DNA from 3 places in the Agromyces aerolatus genome. Region 1 is predicted to be linked to each of the others. Evidence: predicted binding sites of a transcription regulator. Region 1 holds the regulator's gene; each other region holds the start of a gene.
What was found. Region 1 encodes HrcA, which represses chaperone genes, less so after heat shock. Its sites were predicted from a motif close to TTNGCACTCGNNNNNNNCGAGTGCNAA; they were not measured.

Region 2: the regulator HrcA is predicted to act here: its motif matches at 890-916, upstream of groES (co-chaperone GroES).
Region 3: the regulator HrcA is predicted to act here: its motif matches at 1,113-1,139, upstream of groL (chaperonin GroEL).

The regions. Positions count from the first base shown of each region.
Region 1 is NZ_JAVKGQ010000006.1:226,541-228,806, forward strand. Features, by position in the region: gene dnaJ (molecular chaperone DnaJ) at 1-774, opposite strand, end outside; gene hrcA (heat-inducible transcriptional repressor HrcA) at 836-1,858, opposite strand; gene RH864_RS10415 (DUF4870 domain-containing protein) at 2,029-2,266, shown strand, end outside.
Region 2 is NZ_JAVKGQ010000001.1:182,091-184,356, reverse strand. Features, by position in the region: gene RH864_RS00775 (class I SAM-dependent methyltransferase) at 1-836, opposite strand, end outside; gene groES (co-chaperone GroES) at 1,009-1,305, shown strand; gene rarD (EamA family transporter RarD) at 1,537-2,266, shown strand, end outside.
Region 3 is NZ_JAVKGQ010000004.1:226,602-228,867, reverse strand. Features, by position in the region: gene groL (chaperonin GroEL) at 1-1,071, opposite strand, end outside; gene RH864_RS07650 (DUF3048 domain-containing protein) at 1,227-2,266, opposite strand, start outside.

The DNA of each region.
Region 1 (2,266 bases):
CAGCAGGTCGTCGCCGTTGCGGCTGAACACGTCGTGGGTCTTGACCTTGATCTCGAGGTAGAGGTCGCCGTTGGGCCCGCCCGCGGGTCCGGCCTCCCCCGAGCCCGGCATCTGCAGCCGAAGCCCCGTGTCGACGCCCGCGGGGATGTCGACGGGCACCGTGCGGCGCGCACGCACCCGGCCCTGGCCCTGGCAGGTCACGCAGGGGGTCGCGATGACGGTGCCGTACCCGCGGCAGGTCCCGCAGGGGGTCGACGTCATGACGTTGCCGAGCAGCGAGCGGACCGAGCGCTGGATCGACCCCGTGCCGTGGCAGATGTCGCACGTCACGGGCGCGGTGCCCGGCTGGCAGCACGAGCCGTTGCAGGTCTCGCACACGACCGCCGTGTCGAGCTCGAGCTCGCGATGCGTGCCGAAGATGACCTCGTCGAGCCCGACCTCGACTCGGATGAGCGCGTCCTGGCCGCGCTCGCGGCGCGAACGCGGGCCCCTCGTCTGCTGCCCGGCTCCGAAGAACGTCTCGAAGATGTCGCCGAAGCCGCCGAACCCCTGGCCGCCGAACGCCCCCTGGCCGCCGCCGTGGTCGTACTGCTCACGCTGGCGGGGGTCGCTGAGCACGTCGTAGGCGTGCGTGACCTGCTTGAAGCGCTCCGACGCGTCGGCGCCGGGGTTCACGTCGGGGTGCAGCTCACGCGCCAGCCGGCGATACGCCTTCTTGATCTCGTCTTGGGTGGCGTCACGGGCGACGCCGAGCACCTCGTAGTGGTCTGCCACGGCAGGGGTGGTTCCTTTCGATCTGGTCCTCGGGTCACGCGAGCCGCCGGCCCGCGCGAAGTCAATGCTCGCCGAGCGCGCGCGAGAGGTAACGCGCGACGGCGCGGACGGACGCCATGCTCGCCGAATAGTCCATGCGGGTCGGGCCGACGATGCCGAGCCTCGACACGTCACGGCCCGGCACCGAGAAGGCCGTCGAGACGACCGAGGTCTCGCCGAGCCCGTACGGCGCGTTCTCGCGTCCTATGCGCACGGCGACGCGGTGCGGGTCGGCCGCCATCTCGCTGAACAGCCGGAGCAGCACGACCTGCTCCTCGATCGCCTCGATCACGCCGAGGATCGAGCCCGAGAAGTCCTGCTCGGTGCGGACGAGATTCGCCGCTCCGGCGACGACCAGGCGCTCGGTGCGCTGCGTCCCCGCCTGCTCGGCGAGCGTCGCGGCGAGCGTCGCCAGCACGTCGGCATGGCGGGGGTCGGCGCCGTCGAGCTCGCGCGAGAGCGCGGTCGCCGCATCCGCGAGGGTCAAGCCGGCGGCGACCTGGTTGAGCCGGAGGCGCAACGAGTCGAGGGTCACGGCATCGACGTCCTCGCCGAGCTCGACGAGTCGCTGCTCGACCTGGCCCGAGTCGGAGATCACGATGCAGAGCACGCGCGACGGCGGCAGCTGCACGAGCTCCACATGCCGCACGCGTGAGCTCGTGAAGGTCGGCACCTGGACGACGGCGAGCTGGTTGGTGAGCTGCGCGACCAGGCGGACGGTGCGCGCGAGCAGCTCGTCGAGGTCGTTCGCCTCGCCGAGGAAGGTCTCGATCGCGTGACGCTGTGCGGGCGTGAGCGGGCGGACGTCGCTCAGCTGATCGACGAAGACCCGGTAGCCCTTGTCGGTGGGGATCCGGCCGGACGACGTGTGCGGTGCGGCAATCAGCTCTTCCTCTTCGAGCAGCGCCATGTCGTTGCGGATCGTCGCCGCCGACACCCCGAACGCGTGTCGCTCGACGATCGACTTCGACCCGACGGGCTCGCGGGACGCCACGTAGTCCTGCACGATCGCGCGCAGCACGGCCAGTCCGCGTTCCGAGACCATCGACCCCTCACCTTCGCGCCCTTGGCACTCCACACGTATGAGTGCTAATAATACGCGACTTCCCCGGCCGGCGGCCCGGTGCGCCGCGCCGAGCGGGCTCTTCCGTGCGACCGGGCAGGTCTGAGAACATGGCGACGATACCGTGTACCGGGCACGATGAAGGAGACACCATGTCCGACTTGCCACCGCCCCCGCCTCCGCCTCCCGGACCGCCCGCGGGACCGCCGCCCGGACCGCCCAACGGGCCGCCGCCGTCGGCGCCGCCGCCCGGTGGCGGCGCCTACCAGCCCCAGCAGAACCCGCAGATGAGCCCGGCCGACGAGAAGCTGTGGGCGACGCTCGTCCACATCGGCGGGATCTTCTTCGGATTCATCCCGGCGCTGATCGGCTATCTCGTGCTGAAGGACC
Region 2 (2,266 bases), on a different contig from region 1:
AGGTAGTCGCCGAGCGGCCCCGTCGGGGCGTCCTCGCTGTCGGCCGCCGCGGCCAGCTCGGCCGCCTGGTCGCCGCGGATCACGAGTGCGGCTCGCCCGATGCCCGGCCGGGCGAGCGGGCCGAACCAGACCGCCAGCTCGACGAGGTCGCCGTCGACCGAGACCCACTGCGCCTCGGCGCCGGCCGGCACGACGTCCCGGTCGGTGCCGGGGCCGAGCTTCACGCCGACCGCCACTCGCTCGGCGAGCCCGAACGCGAAGTCGAGCGACGGGCTGTACGCGGAGGCATCCGCGAGCCGGGTCGTGCGGCCGCCCTCGGTCGTGCGACGCGCGGGGTCGAGCCAGGCGCCGCCGATGCCGCCGAGCGGGACCTCCTCGGCGAGGGCGTGCCGGACCTGCGCACGTGGGAAGGGCGTCAGGTTGTACGCGGCGATCGCGGCGGTCACCTCGTCGGCCTCGGCCGCGGTGATCTCGAGGTCGACCGCGGCCATGGCGAGGGCGTCGCCGCCGATGCCGCAGCCGAGATCGGCGACGTGACCGATGCCCGCTCGCGCGAACCGCCCGGCGTGCAGTGCGGCGACCTTGAGCCGGGTGGCCTGTTCGAGCCCGGCCTCGGTGAACAGCATGCGCTCGGCGAACTCGCCGAACTTGGCGCGCGCGCGCTGGCGGAGCCGAGCCTGGCTGAGCACCGCGGCGACGAGCGAGGGCGAGTGACCGGCCTTGCGGAGGTCGGCCACCGCGCGCACGACGTCGGCCTTGGAGTCCCACTCGGGCAGCGAGTCGAGGAGCCGAAGCCCCTCGGGCGAGAGGAGTTCGACGAGCTCAGCGCGATCCACCCGGCCACGCTAGCACCGGGCGCGGGACCGTCTCGGGCGTGTGTGGAAATGAGCTGGCACTCACGTTGCGTGAGTGCCAGAATCTCCCTAGACTCGTGTTAGCACTCTCAGTCAGAGGCTGCTAACGAGTCTTCGTCAAGACATACCGAACGAAAGAGAAAAGGGGTCAACCGTGTCGGTTTCCATCAAGCCGCTCGAGGATCGCATCGTCATCAAGCAGGTCGAGGCCGAGCAGACCACGGCTTCCGGCCTGGTGATCCCCGACACCGCGAAGGAGAAGCCCCAGGAGGGCGAGGTCGTGGCCGTGGGCCCCGGCCGCATCGACGACAACGGCAACCGTGTTCCGCTCGACGTCGCCGTCGGCGACAAGGTGATCTACTCGAAGTACGGCGGCACCGAGGTCAAGTTCGGCGGCGACGACTTCCTCGTGCTCTCGGCCCGCGACGTGCTCGCGGTCGTCGTCCGCTAAGCGGATCGATCCGGCTGAACGGCCCGGACGCCTCACGGCGCCCGGGCCGTTCTGTGTCGGTCGGGGTGGTGCCGCCCACGCGATGTCCGACGCCGGCGTCGACGCGTCGGCGGCCGGGCGTAGGCTGAGCCGGTGAGCACACCCTCCGATCCCGGCAGCGCGCAGGGCGCGCCCGCGGCCTCCGGCCTCGGCGCGGGGTCGGCCGGTGCACGCGCGGCGCGCAGCGAGCCGGTGAGCAAGGCCGGGCTGGGCTACGCGATCGGCGCCTACGGTCTGTGGGGCATCCTGCCGATCTACTTTCTCGCGCTCGCGCCGGCCGGGCCGTTCGAGGTCGTCGGCTGGCGCATCGTGCTCTCGCTCGTCTTCTGCGCGCTGCTGCTGGCCGTGACGCGCGCGTGGCGTCCGTTCGGAGTGCTCCTGCGCGATCGACGGGTCGTGCTCATCATGGGCCTCGCGGGCGTGCTCATCTACATCAACTGGCAGACCTACGTGTACGCGACGCTGTCCGGCCAGGTCGTCGAGGCCGCCCTCGGGTATTTCATCAATCCGATCGTGACGGTGTTCCTCGGTGTGATCGTGCTGCGCGAGCGTCTGAACGTGACCCAGTGGGTCGCGGTCGGCATCAGCATCGCCGCGGTGCTCGTACTCGCGATCGGGCACGGAGAGGTGCCGTGGATCGCGCTGCTGCTGGCCTTCTCGTTCGGGTTCTACGGACTCATCAAGAAGCGGGTCGGCCCGCGCGTCGACGCGGTGTCCGGGCTCACGCTCGAGACCGCCTGGCTGACGCCGGTGGCGGTGATCCAGCTAATCGTCGTGGGCGCGACCGCGGGCCTCACCATGGGCGCGTACGGCACGTGGCACACCGTGCTGCTGCTCGTCTCGGGCGCGCTCACGGCGGTTCCGCTGCTCTTCTTCGCGGCCGCGTCGCGGCGGTTGCCGCTGACCACGATGGGCTTCATCC
Region 3 (2,266 bases), on a different contig from region 1:
GTCGGAGTCGGTGTTCTCGATCTCCTGGCGGATCTGCGCGACGCGGCCGGCGATCTGCTCGCCGTCGCCCGCACCCTCGACGATGGTCGTCTCGTCCTTGGTGATGACGACCTTGCGCGCCTGACCGAGCAGGTCGAGCGTGACGTTCTCGAGCTTGAGGCCGAGCTCTTCCGAGATGACCTGGCCGCCCGTGAGGATCGCGATGTCCTGGAGCTGCGCCTTGCGACGGTCGCCGAAGCCGGGGGCCTTGACGGCGACCGACTTGAAGATGCCGCGGACCTTGTTGACGATGAGCGTCGCGAGGGCCTCGCCGTCGACGTCTTCGGCGATGATGACGAGCTGCTTGCCCGTCTGGATCACCTTGTCGACGATCGGGAGCAGGTCCTTGATGTTCGAGACCTTCGAGTTCGCGATGAGGATGTACGGGTCCTCGAACACGACCTCCTGGCGCTCGGGGTCGGTCACGAAGTACGCCGACAGGTAGCCCTTGTCGAAGCGCATGCCCTCGGTGAGCTCGAGCTCGGTGCCGAACGTGTTCGACTCCTCGACCGTGACGACGCCTTCCTTGCCGACCTTGTCGATCGCCTCGGCGATGATCTCGCCGATCTGCTGGTCGGCGGCCGAGATGGACGCGGTGGCCGCGATCTCGTCCTTCGTCTCGATCTCTTTGGCGGTGTCGAGCAGCTGCGCGGAGACGGCCTCGACGGCCTTCTCGATGCCGCGCTTGAGGCTGATCGGGTCGGCGCCGGCCGCGACGTTGCGCAGGCCCTCGCGCACGAGCGCCTGAGCGAGCACGACCGAGGTCGTGGTGCCGTCACCGGCGACGTCGTCGGTCTTCTTGGCGACCTCCTTGACGAGCTCGGCGCCGATCTTCTCGTACGGGTCGTCGAGCTCGATCTCCTTGGCGATCGAAACGCCGTCGTTCGTGATGGTGGGAGCGCCCCACTTCTTCTCGAGCACGACGTTGCGGCCGCGCGGGCCGAGGGTCACCTTGACCGCGTCGGCGAGCGTGTTGAGGCCACGCTCGAGACCGCGACGGGCCTCCTCGTCGAAAGCGATGATCTTTGCCATGTGTTTCTCTCGTCCCTTCCCGGACGTCCGAAGAATGGTGGTTAGCACTCGAATCGAGCGAGTGCTAACACCGATTCTGGCACTCTCGATCCGAGAGTGCAAGCGAGCGTACGGCGTGAGACGCCCGGCACCGCGGCGGTGGGCGGAGGCCGGGATCAGGGCGTGAAGGTGACCGCGCCCTCGGGCGGCACGAGCTCGACCCACGTGGTCCCGGGCGCGAGGCGCAACGGTGTGCCGTCGTCGGCGGTGAGCGTGATCGGCGACTCCCGATCGGGCTTCGTCCACCGGCCGTGCGCGGTCCGGCCGGCCGCGGAGACCCACACCTCGCCCTCGCCGACGAGCACGGTCCGCGGGACCTCGCCGAGGCTCCAGTCCACGTCGACGCGCATGGTCACGACGTTCGTCGCCCGCACCCGGTCGCCGGATGCCTCGAAGTCGGGCCCGCCCTCCTGCGACCTGACCCATGTCGAGCTCTCCGCCTCCCATTCCCAGGTCGGGTAGCGGGCGTCGGAGAACACGAGGTCGATCCGGCCCGTCGGCGCCGCACCCGGCGCCGCGGCCAGCGGGTCCTGGGCGCCGTAGGCGAACTGCACGCCCGGCGCCGGACGGTCGGCGTGGCGCTGCACGGCCTCGGCGGCGGCGAGGATGACGTCGTGCGGCCCGGGCCGGTCGTCGGCGCGCCAGAACAGTCCCGTGTCGTCGTAGTCGAACACGAGGTTCACCACGGGCGTGTCCTGCATCATCGCGACGAACTGCTCCTGCCCGCCGGAGTAGGCCACGAGTCCGCCGAACGGCACGATGATGTCGGGGTCCATCGGTCGGATGGAGCGCACCGGGCCGAGCTCGTCCGGGACATCCGAATGCCAGACGGCCGCGTATCTGGTGATGCCGCCCTCGACGAGCTCCTCGAAGACGATGTCGGCGCGGTTCAGCGCGATCTGGGGCCTCGCGTCCGCGTGGTTGTCGATCTTCACCGCGAGCGACGGACGCGCGAGGACGGCCGAGTCGGTCAGCGTGCCGCGCAGCGGCGCGTAGGCGATCGACGAGGCCGCGGCGACGGCCTCGGGCGCCGGCCGGGTGATGACCGGCGCGACCTCGCCCGCAGGAGCTCCGGCCGCACAGCCGGCGAACGCGAGCACGAGCGCCCCGATCCCGATCGTGCGGGTGAATGGCGTCCGACTCCGCACGGGATCCC